DNA from 2 places in the Mesorhizobium opportunistum WSM2075 genome. Region 1 is predicted to be linked to the other one. Evidence: riboswitches for the same ligand, from Rfam matches in the RefSeq annotation. Region 1 holds a riboswitch; the other holds the start of a gene.
The links. Region 1 has a riboswitch for S-adenosylmethionine ahead of MESOP_RS32625 (O-succinylhomoserine sulfhydrylase). Riboswitches for the same ligand answer to the same signal wherever they lie in the genome.
Positions count from the first base shown of each region.

Region 2: it holds a riboswitch for S-adenosylmethionine, as region 1 does, so the genes downstream of both, metX (homoserine O-acetyltransferase MetX) here and MESOP_RS32625 (O-succinylhomoserine sulfhydrylase) in region 1, are expected to answer to the same signal.

Region 1 covers NC_015675.1:6,818,666-6,823,292, forward strand. Annotated here, with positions in the region: gene MESOP_RS32615 (ABC transporter substrate-binding protein) at 1-256, opposite strand, end outside; gene MESOP_RS32620 (2'-deoxycytidine 5'-triphosphate deaminase) at 356-1,450, opposite strand; SAM riboswitch at 1,539-1,616, shown strand; gene MESOP_RS32625 (O-succinylhomoserine sulfhydrylase) at 1,672-2,862, shown strand; gene MESOP_RS32630 (ceramide glucosyltransferase) at 2,899-4,050, opposite strand; gene apaG (Co2+/Mg2+ efflux protein ApaG) at 4,276-4,627, shown strand, end outside.
Region 2 covers NC_015675.1:1,633,315-1,637,941, forward strand. Annotated here, with positions in the region: gene MESOP_RS07795 (DUF1330 domain-containing protein) at 330-650, shown strand; gene metW (methionine biosynthesis protein MetW) at 663-1,277, opposite strand; gene metX (homoserine O-acetyltransferase MetX) at 1,336-2,505, opposite strand; SAM riboswitch at 2,626-2,703, opposite strand; gene hisC (histidinol-phosphate transaminase) at 2,843-3,952, shown strand; gene MESOP_RS07815 (prephenate/arogenate dehydrogenase family protein) at 4,008-4,627, shown strand, end outside.

The sequences.
Region 1 (4,627 bases):
CCTGCAGGGCGGGGATGATGCCATCCCAGTCCTGGGTGACGATTTCGCACTCGACCTTCATCTGCGCGCACAGCGCATTGGCGATGTCGATGTCGAAGCCGACAACCTTGCCGTCAGAGGTGATGGTGTTGAACGGCGGATAAGCACCCTCGGTGCCGATTTTCAATTTCTCGGCAGCCTGCGCCGACAGAGAGCCGGCCGCCATCGCCAACATGGCTGCGCCTGCCGCCGATAGGATCCATTTTGAAATCTGCATTTTCTCGTTCCCCTTGAACGCCGCATCCCGGCGACCGACAAGCCAGCCAAGCATGATGTGCCAGCGCAGGCAAGTATTTTACCTGGTGGTAATCGGAGCTCAGCGCGCAGGGCGGAAATGCTTGGACAGCTTCAGGCCCTGCGCCTGGTAGTTGGAGCCGAGATCGGTGCCGTAGAGCGCCTGCGGCCGCTTCAGCATGTGCTCGTAGACCAGCCGGCCGACGATCTGGCCGTGGTCGAGGATGAACGGCACTTCGTGGCTGCGCACTTCGAGCACCGCCCTGCTGCCGGTGCCGCCGGACGCCGAATGGCCGAAGCCCGGATCGAAGAAGCCAGCATAGTGAACACGGAATTCACCGACGAGCGGATCGAAGGGCGTCATCTCGGCGGCATAGAGCGGCGGCACATGCACCGCTTCCTGGCTGACGAGGATGTAGAACTCGTCGGGATCGAGCACCAGTTCGCCGGCGCCGCTCTTGTGGATCGGCTCCCAGAAGTCGACGACATCCTGCGCGGCGCGCTTGTCGACGTCGACCAGACCGGTGTGATGCTTGCCGCGATAGCCGACCAGGCCATCCTTGTCGCCGTTGAGGTCGATCGACAGTGCGATGCCGCCGCCGGAAATGTTCGGCGGTTCGGTGGCGACCAGCATCTCGGCACGGTGCAGCTCATGCAATTCGGCTTCCGAGAGCAGTGCATTGCCGGTGCGGAAGCGGATCTGCGACAGGCGCGAACCGGTGCGCGCGACGATCGGGAAGGTGCGCGGGCTGACTTCCAGATAGAGCGGACCGTTGTAGCCGGCGGCGATCTTGTCGAACTCGTGGCCGCGGTCGGTCATCACACGGGTGAAGATGTCGAGCCGGCCGGTCGAGCTCTTCGGGTTGGCCGAGGCCGAAATGTCGGCTGGCAGCGCCAGGCTTTCGAGCAGCGGCACGATGTAGACGCAGCCGGTTTCCAGCACAGCGCCTTCGACAAGATTGATCTCGTGCAGCTTCAGGCGATCGAGCTTGTCCGAAACCGTGTGGTTGGGGCCCGGCAGGAAGGAAGCCCGCACCCGCCAGGCCTTGTCGCCGAGCCTGAGATCGAGGCTCGCCGGCTGGATTTGGTCGGCGTCGAGCGAGCGCGGCGACTTCAGCGCGCCGGACTGGAACAGCGCCGCAATGTCCTGATCGGGAAGAATGCCTGTCTGCCGCAAGGCTGCGCTCCTGGCCGACGATTTTCTTGTCGCACAAACCTCTTAATGAAGCCGGCAATTGACGCAAGTGTGGGACGGGTCTAAAGGGTCGTTATCCCGTGGTGATTTGGCCGGTCGGCTTGCAGCCACGTTAAACAAGTCGCTAAAGGACCGTTGGCCGCAAGGCCGTATGGACCGGTTGCGACTTTCGCGGCCGGTTTTTTTGTGTCTGGAACAAAGCAATGAGCAACAAGAAGCGCGACTGGAAGCCACAGACAGCCCTCGTTCACGGCGGAACCCTGCGTTCCCAATTCGGCGAGACGTCGGAAGCAATGTACCTCACGCAGGGCTATGTCTACGAGACGGCGCAGGCGGCGGAGGCCCGTTTCAAGGGCGAGGAACCAGGCTTCATCTATTCGCGCTACGCCAATCCGACCGTCGACATGTTCGAAAAGCGCATGTGTGCGCTGGAGGGCGCCGAGGATGCGCGCGCCACGGCGTCGGGCATGGCGGCGGTGACGGCGGCGCTCTTGTGCAGCGTCAAGGCCGGCGACCATATCGTTGCGGCGCGCGCGCTGTTCGGCTCCTGCCGCTGGGTGGTCGAGACGCTGGCGCCGCGATATGGCATCGAAGCGACGCTGGTCGACGGCACCGACATCGCCAACTGGGAAAAGGCTGTCAAGCCCAACACCAAGCTGTTCTTCCTGGAAAGCCCGACCAACCCGACGCTGGAAGTGGTCGACATATCAGCCGTCGCGGCACTTGCCAATTCAATCGGTGCGCGGCTCGTCGTCGACAATGTCTTCGCCACGCCCCTGCAGCAGAAGCCGCTGCAGCTCGGCGCCCACATTGTCGTCTATTCGGCCACCAAGCACATCGACGGCCAGGGGCGTTGCCTGGGTGGCGTTATCCTGTCGGACAAGAAGTGGATCGACGAGAACCTGCACGACTATTTCCGCCACACCGGCCCCAGCCTGTCGCCGTTCAATGCCTGGACGCTGCTGAAGGGACTGGAGACGCTGCCGGTGCGCGTGCGCCAGCAGACGGAAAGCGCCGGCAGGATCGCCGATTTCCTCGCCGGGCAGCCGCAGATCGCCCGCGTCATCTATCCCGGCCGCGCCGACCACCCGCAGGCGGATATCGTCAAGAAGCAGATGTCCGGCGGCTCGACGCTGATCTGCCTCGACGTCAAGGGCGGCAAGCAGGCGGCCTTCGCCTTGCAGAATGCGCTGGACATCGTTCTGATCTCGAACAATCTCGGCGATGCCAAGAGCCTGATCACCCATCCGGCGACGACGACGCACAAGAATTTGAGCGACGAGGCCCGGACCGAACTTGGCATCGGGCCAGGTACGCTCAGGCTGTCGGTCGGCCTGGAGGATACCGACGACCTTCTGGAAGACATCGCGCAGGCGTTGAGGGCAGCCAAATAGGGAAGACAGTCCGGTAGGTCCGTCGAGCAGGCGCGGTCAGGCGCTTGACGGCGTCTCCTCCAGTTCTGCCGCCTTGGTGCGGATGGTCATCGCGTTGCCGCGCCAGTCGACGGCGCCGCCGAGCCAGCCGCGCGTCCACATCGCCGGCAGGATCAGGTCGCGCACCATGATTGCCGCGACCATGCGCGGCGACAGGTACCAGCCCTTGGACCAGGCCAGAGCGCACTCCGGAAGATAGAAGGCCGCCAACACGGCAAGCGCGGTCGCCCAGAGGCTGAAGCCGGCGCTCGCCGCCGCGACCAGCGCAAGCGCCAGCGGCACCACAGCGCCAGTCAGGACTTCGGGCGTGAAGAACAGCGGGAAGGTGACACGGCGCAGGCGCGCCCAGCGGGCCTGGCGCGACCAGATCTCGCCAAGCCTGCGCCGGCCGAGCGGCTGCTCGAAGGGCGAAGCGACGAGATTGACGCGCAGGCCGAGGCCGTTCACCAGCTTGGTCGCGGCGGCGTCCTCGGCGATCTCGGCCGCCAGCGCGCGAATGCCGCCGCTGGCATCCAGCATCGGCTTGTTCCACAGCATGCTCTTGCCCTGGGCAAAGCCAAGGCCGAGCGCCTCGCCGGCATATTGCCAGCGGGCCTGCAGCGTGTTGAGAAAGGCGCATTCGACCTCGGCCCAAAAACCGTCGGGACGCGAGCCGATTGGCGTCGAGCAGACAAGGCCGGTATCGGCTCGCCACGCCGCCATCAAATGCTGGATGTAGTCCCTGGGCATCAGCACGTTGGAGTCTGCAAGAACGACCCAGTTGTGGCGCGCCGCTTCCCAGCCCTTGACGCAGTTGTTGAGTTTGGGATTGGCGCTGACGCGGTCGTCCCCGATCAAAAGCCGGGCTGGCACTTTGGGAAACCGGGCAATCGCCCTGTTTATCAGTTTGACGACCGGATCGTCGGCATGGGCGACGCAGAAGATCAGCTCGTAGCGCGGCCAGTCGAGCGAGAAGGCGCGTTCCAGTGTCTCGTGCGTGAACGGCTCGACACCACGCGATGGTATGACAATCGACACCGGCTGCGATTTGCCGCCGGGCGGGGCGATCGTGGTTCGCCGCTTCAGCTGTGAAGCGGCAAGCGAAATGCTGGCGGCGTTTGAGAGAATGAGAGCAGTCGAAAGCGAGGCGGCTATGAGAGTGAGTTCCATCGAGATCTGGTCACTCCAGAAAAGCCGGCCGTCTTTATGGCCGTTTTCAACAGTTCGACAGAGCGTCGAGTCGCCCGCTTGGCGCACACCACCATTGTCCTGTGTCACTTAAATGACATTCTTTGCCGGCACCTGCGTTTCAAGACCAGGCGCGACAAGACGCGCACGTTGACCCGGCCGCCGGGAGCGCCGAAAGTTCTGCTGGAGATTGTTTTGGAGCCGCTCATGTATCGCGCCGTCACGCGCAACATCGAAGTGCAGGTCAGGCCGTTCTATCTCGAGGACCGCTCGGATCCTTCGGAGAACCGCTATGTCTGGGGCTATCAGATAACGATCGACAATCAGTCGGACGAGTTCGTGCAGCTTCTATCGCGTTATTGGCACATCACCGACGGCACCGGCCGGGTCGAGGAAGTGAGTGGGCCGGGCGTCGTCGGCGACCAGCCTGAACTCAATCCCGGCGACAGCTATCAGTATACGTCCGGCTGCCCGCTCTCGACCCCGTCAGGGATCATGGTCGGCCGCTACACGATGCGCAACAAGCGCGGCGAGACCTTCGACATCGCCATCCCGGCAT
Region 2 (4,627 bases), 1.7 Mb from region 1:
CGCTCCTGTCACGCGTCGTGCAACGGTACAATCGCGCGCGAGACGACGAATTGGTGCGGCGCGCGGTTCAAATGCAACACCGTCGCCCTCCAGTCTTCCCGTGAATCAGTCTTCCGCGAATCAGTCCTCCCGGGAATCAATCTTGCGAAGATGGCCAAACCCGGAGCGGAATTGCATGCATTCCTTTACGTCAGACGTAATCGCATCGCCGCCGGAGCTTGGGCAGATTGTCCTAGAGACGGAGCATGATCCGAAGGCCGCTTCACACCTTTCGGCATCATGCTCTAGCGAGGCCTGCTGATCGGCTTCGATCCGAAGGGAGTAAGATCATGACCGCCTACGCCGTTGCCCATATGCGCCAAGCTACAATGGGTCCGCAGATTGTCGAATATCTGCACAAGATCGATGCCACGCTGGAGCCCTTCGGCGGCCGGTTCCTGGTCCATGGCAGCGATGTCGAGGTGATAGAGAACGACTGGCAGGGTCACCTCATCGTCATCGAATTCCCCGACAGGGAGCATGTGCGCGGCTGGTATAACTCGCCGGCCTATCAGGCGATCCTCGCCCTGCGGACCGACAATTCGCAATCCGACGTCGTCTTCGTCGACGGTGTCGAACATCCGCACAAGGCCACCGACGTCCTGGACTAGATGCGTGGTGCCTTATCGTTTCAGCAGGAACACCGCCTGCTGGCCGAAGAAGTTCCAGAACCACCAGGGCATCGACAGGCCGATCTTCTGACCGTTGGCGTCGAGCGCGGTTGCCTTTTCCACCGTCGCGCCGAGCTCTTCGCACAGATTGACGAAGTCGCGGATGGTGCAGAAGTGGATGTTGGGCGTGTCGTACCAGGAATAGGGCAGGTCCGAGGTCACCGGCATGCGGCCCTTGACGAACAGCGACAGCCGCACCCGCCAATGGCCGAAATTGGGGAAGGACACAATCGCCCGGTTGCCGATCCGGAGCAATTCGTCGAGCACTAGCTTCGGGTTGCGGGTGGCCTGCAAGGTCTGCGACAGGACGACGAAGTCAAAACCCTTGTCGGGATAGAATTCGAGATCCTTGTCGGCATCGCCCTGGATGACCGAGAGGCCGCGCGCCACGCATTCGTTGACGCCACGCTGCGACAACTCAAGACCGCGGCCGTCGACCTGCTTGGTGTCCTGCAGCAATTCGAGCAGCGAACCGTCGCCCGAACCGACGTCGAGCACCCGCGACTGCGGCGGGATCAGGTTGGCGACGACCTCGAGGTCGACGCGCTGGTTGCCGTTGACGCTCATGATGTCGCCCCTTGCCTGGCGCATGATCCCGATCCGAAAAGTCTGCAACTTTTCGGGGTCATGCGCTGAGCCCTCTCGCCCTTGCCGCCGAGCCGATGAAGCCGTTGATGGCGGCGAACAGTTCCGGTTCGTCGAGCAGGAAGGCGTCGTGGCCGCGATCGGTCTCGATCTCGACGAAGGATACCGAGGCGCCGGCCGCGTTGAGCGCATGCACGATCGAGCGGCTCTCCTCGGTCGGAAACAGCCAGTCGCTGGTGAAGGACACCAGGCAGAACCGGGTCTTGGTGCCGGCAAAGGCGTCCGCCAACCGGCCGCCATGGTCGGCGGCGAGGTCGAAATAGTCCATCGACCGCGTCATGTAGAGATAGGAATTGGCGTCGAAGCGGTCGACGAAGGTCATGCCCTGGTGTCGCAGATAGCTCTCGATCTGGAAGTCTGCGTCGAAGCCGAAGGTCAGTGCTTCGCGATCCTGCAGGTTGCGGCCGAATTTCCGGTGCAGGGCGGCTTCCGACAGATAGGTGATGTGGGCGGCCATGCGCGCCACCGCCAGGCCCTTTTCCGGACGCTTGCCGTGCTCGAAATATTTGCCGCCATGCCAGTCCGGGTCGGCCATGACGGCTTGCCGGCCGACCTCATGGAAGGCGATGTTCTGCGAGGAATGCCGCGCGCCAGTGGCGATCGGCAGCGCCGAGAAGACGCGCTCGGGATAGCTCGATGCCCATTCCAGCACCTGCATGCCGCCCATCGAGCCGCCGAGCACGCAGAATAGCTTCTCGATGCCGAAATGGTCGATCAGCATCTGCTGCGCGCGCACCATATCGCGGATGGTGATGATCGGCAGATCGAGCCCGTAGGGCTTGCCGGTGGCTGGGTTGGTCGATGCCGGGCCGGTCGAACCCAGGCAGCCGCCGATGACGTTGGAGCAGATGACGAAGAAACGGTTGGTGTCGATGATCCGGCCCGGGCCGATCAGGACTTCCCACCAGCCCGGCTTGCCGGTCACCGGATTGGTGCTGGCGACATGCTGGTCGCCGGTCAGCGCATGGCAGACGAGGATGGCGTTGGAGCGGGCATCATTCAGCGTGCCATAGGTCTGGTAAGCGATCTGGAACGGCGACAGCAGCGTGCCGGCGTCGAGCTTGAGCGGCTTGTCGGACCCGAAACGCAACACCGGGCTCGACGGATTGTCGAACTCGCTGTTGGTCTTTCCTGCGCGCAGAGCGGCCATCAATTCTCTCTTGTTGCACCGTGCTTTTCTCGGAAATCGCTGCCGATCTCCGCGTCGCCGATGCGTTCGTCCGGCCGGCAGCGGACAACAAAAAACCGGCATTGCCTTCGCAAAGCCGGTTACGTCACGCAAACGGCCCTTTAGCGAATTGTTTAACGTGGCTGCAAGCCGACCGGCCAAATCACCACGGAACTGTCGCTGTCCTTCTAGAACTCGGCTGGCTCGCCGTCAATGCCGGTCCCGGGCCGGCCGCCGGCACCTCTCGACATTGCGGGCCATGGCTTGTATTTCCGCAGCGGCCTCCAGGTGGAGGCGATTTCGACGGATTTTGCAAAAAATGAACCAGACACCGGATCGGGCACGTCCAACGCCGCGCGCGGGCATTATGGACATAAACGCCTACGTGCCCGGCAAGAGCACGGCGCCAGCCGGGGTCGCCAAGATCTACAAGCTGTCGTCGAACGAGAACCCGCTCGGTCCGTCGCCGAAGGCGATCGAGGCCGCGCGGGAGGTTGCGGGAAAGCTCGACGTCTACCCCGATGGCACGGCGAGGCGGCTGCGCGAGGCGATCGCCGAGGTGCATGGCCTCAACCCGCAGAACATCATCTGCTCCAACGGTTCCGACGAGATCCTTGGCCTGCTGGCGCAGACCTACCTCGCGCCGGGCGATGAGGCCGTGTTCACCGAACACGCCTTCATGGTCTACAAGATCTACATCCAGTCGGCAGGTGCCGTGCCGATCGCGGTCAAGGAGACCGACGAGCGCGCCGACATCGATGCGATACTGGCCGCAATTACGCCGCGCACGAAGATCGTGTTCCTCGCCAATCCGAACAATCCGACCGGCACCTATGTGCCGTTCCAGGAGGTGCGCCGGCTGCATGCCGGCCTGCCGCGCAATGTGCTTCTGGTGCTCGACGCGGCCTATGCCGAATATGTCCGGCGCAACGACTACGAGGCGGGCATCGAGCTGGTCGGCAGCACCGAGAACGTGGTGATGACGCGCACCTTCTCCAAGATCGGCCTCGGCGGGGCGCGGCTCGGCTGGATGTACGGGCCGATGCATATCGTCGATGCGATCAACCGCGTGCGCGGCCCTTTCAACGTCAATGCGACTGCGATCGAGGCCGGCATCGCGGCGATCCGAGACCGTGCCCATGTCGAGCGCAGCGTGGCGCATAACGAGACCTGGCTCGCCTGGCTGAGCCAGGAGATGACCGGACTTGGGCTGCGGGTGACGCCCAGCGTCGGCAATTTCATCCTCATCCATTTTCCCGACGACCAGAAGCATTCCGCGGCGGCGGCCGACGACTACCTGACGGCGCGCGGCTATATTTTGCGGCGCGTTTCCGGCTACGGCTTTCCCAACGCGCTGCGCATGACCGTCGGCACCGAAGAGGCCAATCGCGGCGTTGTCGCCGCGCTCACGACATTCCTGAAAAGCTAGAACGCCGAAAAGCCAGAACGCCTGAAAAGCTGGAACGCCCAGAGCTGGAAACACCATGACATCACCGATGTTTGAAAAGATCGCGCTGGTCGGCATCGGCCTGATCGGCTCGTCGCTGGCCCGCGTCATTCGCCGCGAGGGTCTTGCCAGCCATGTCGCCATCTCGACCCGCAGCGCCGCGACACTGGCGCGAGCTGAAGAGCTTGGGCTCGGCTCCTCCTACACCACGGATGCGAAAGAAGCTGTTCGCGACGCCGATCTGGTCATCGTCTCGGTACCCGTCGGCTCATCGGGCGCGGTCGCCGAGGAAATCGCGCCGGCGCTGAAAAAGGGCGCGATCCTCACCGATGTCGGCTCGACCAAGGCCTCTGTCATCGCGCAGATGCAGCCGCATGTGCCTGATGGCGTCCACTTCATTCCCGGACACCCGCTGGCCGGTACCGAAAAATCGGGGCCGGACGCCGGGTTTGCCGACCTGTTCGACAATCGCTGGTGCATTTTCACGCCGCTGCCGGATACCGATCCGGACGCAATGGAGAAGCTGTCGGAATTCTGGCGCCGCTGCGGCGCCAACATCGACACGATGGACCCCCAGCATCACGACATGACGCTGGCCATCGTCTCGCATTTGCCGCACATCATCGCCTACAACATCGTCGGTACCGCCGACGATCT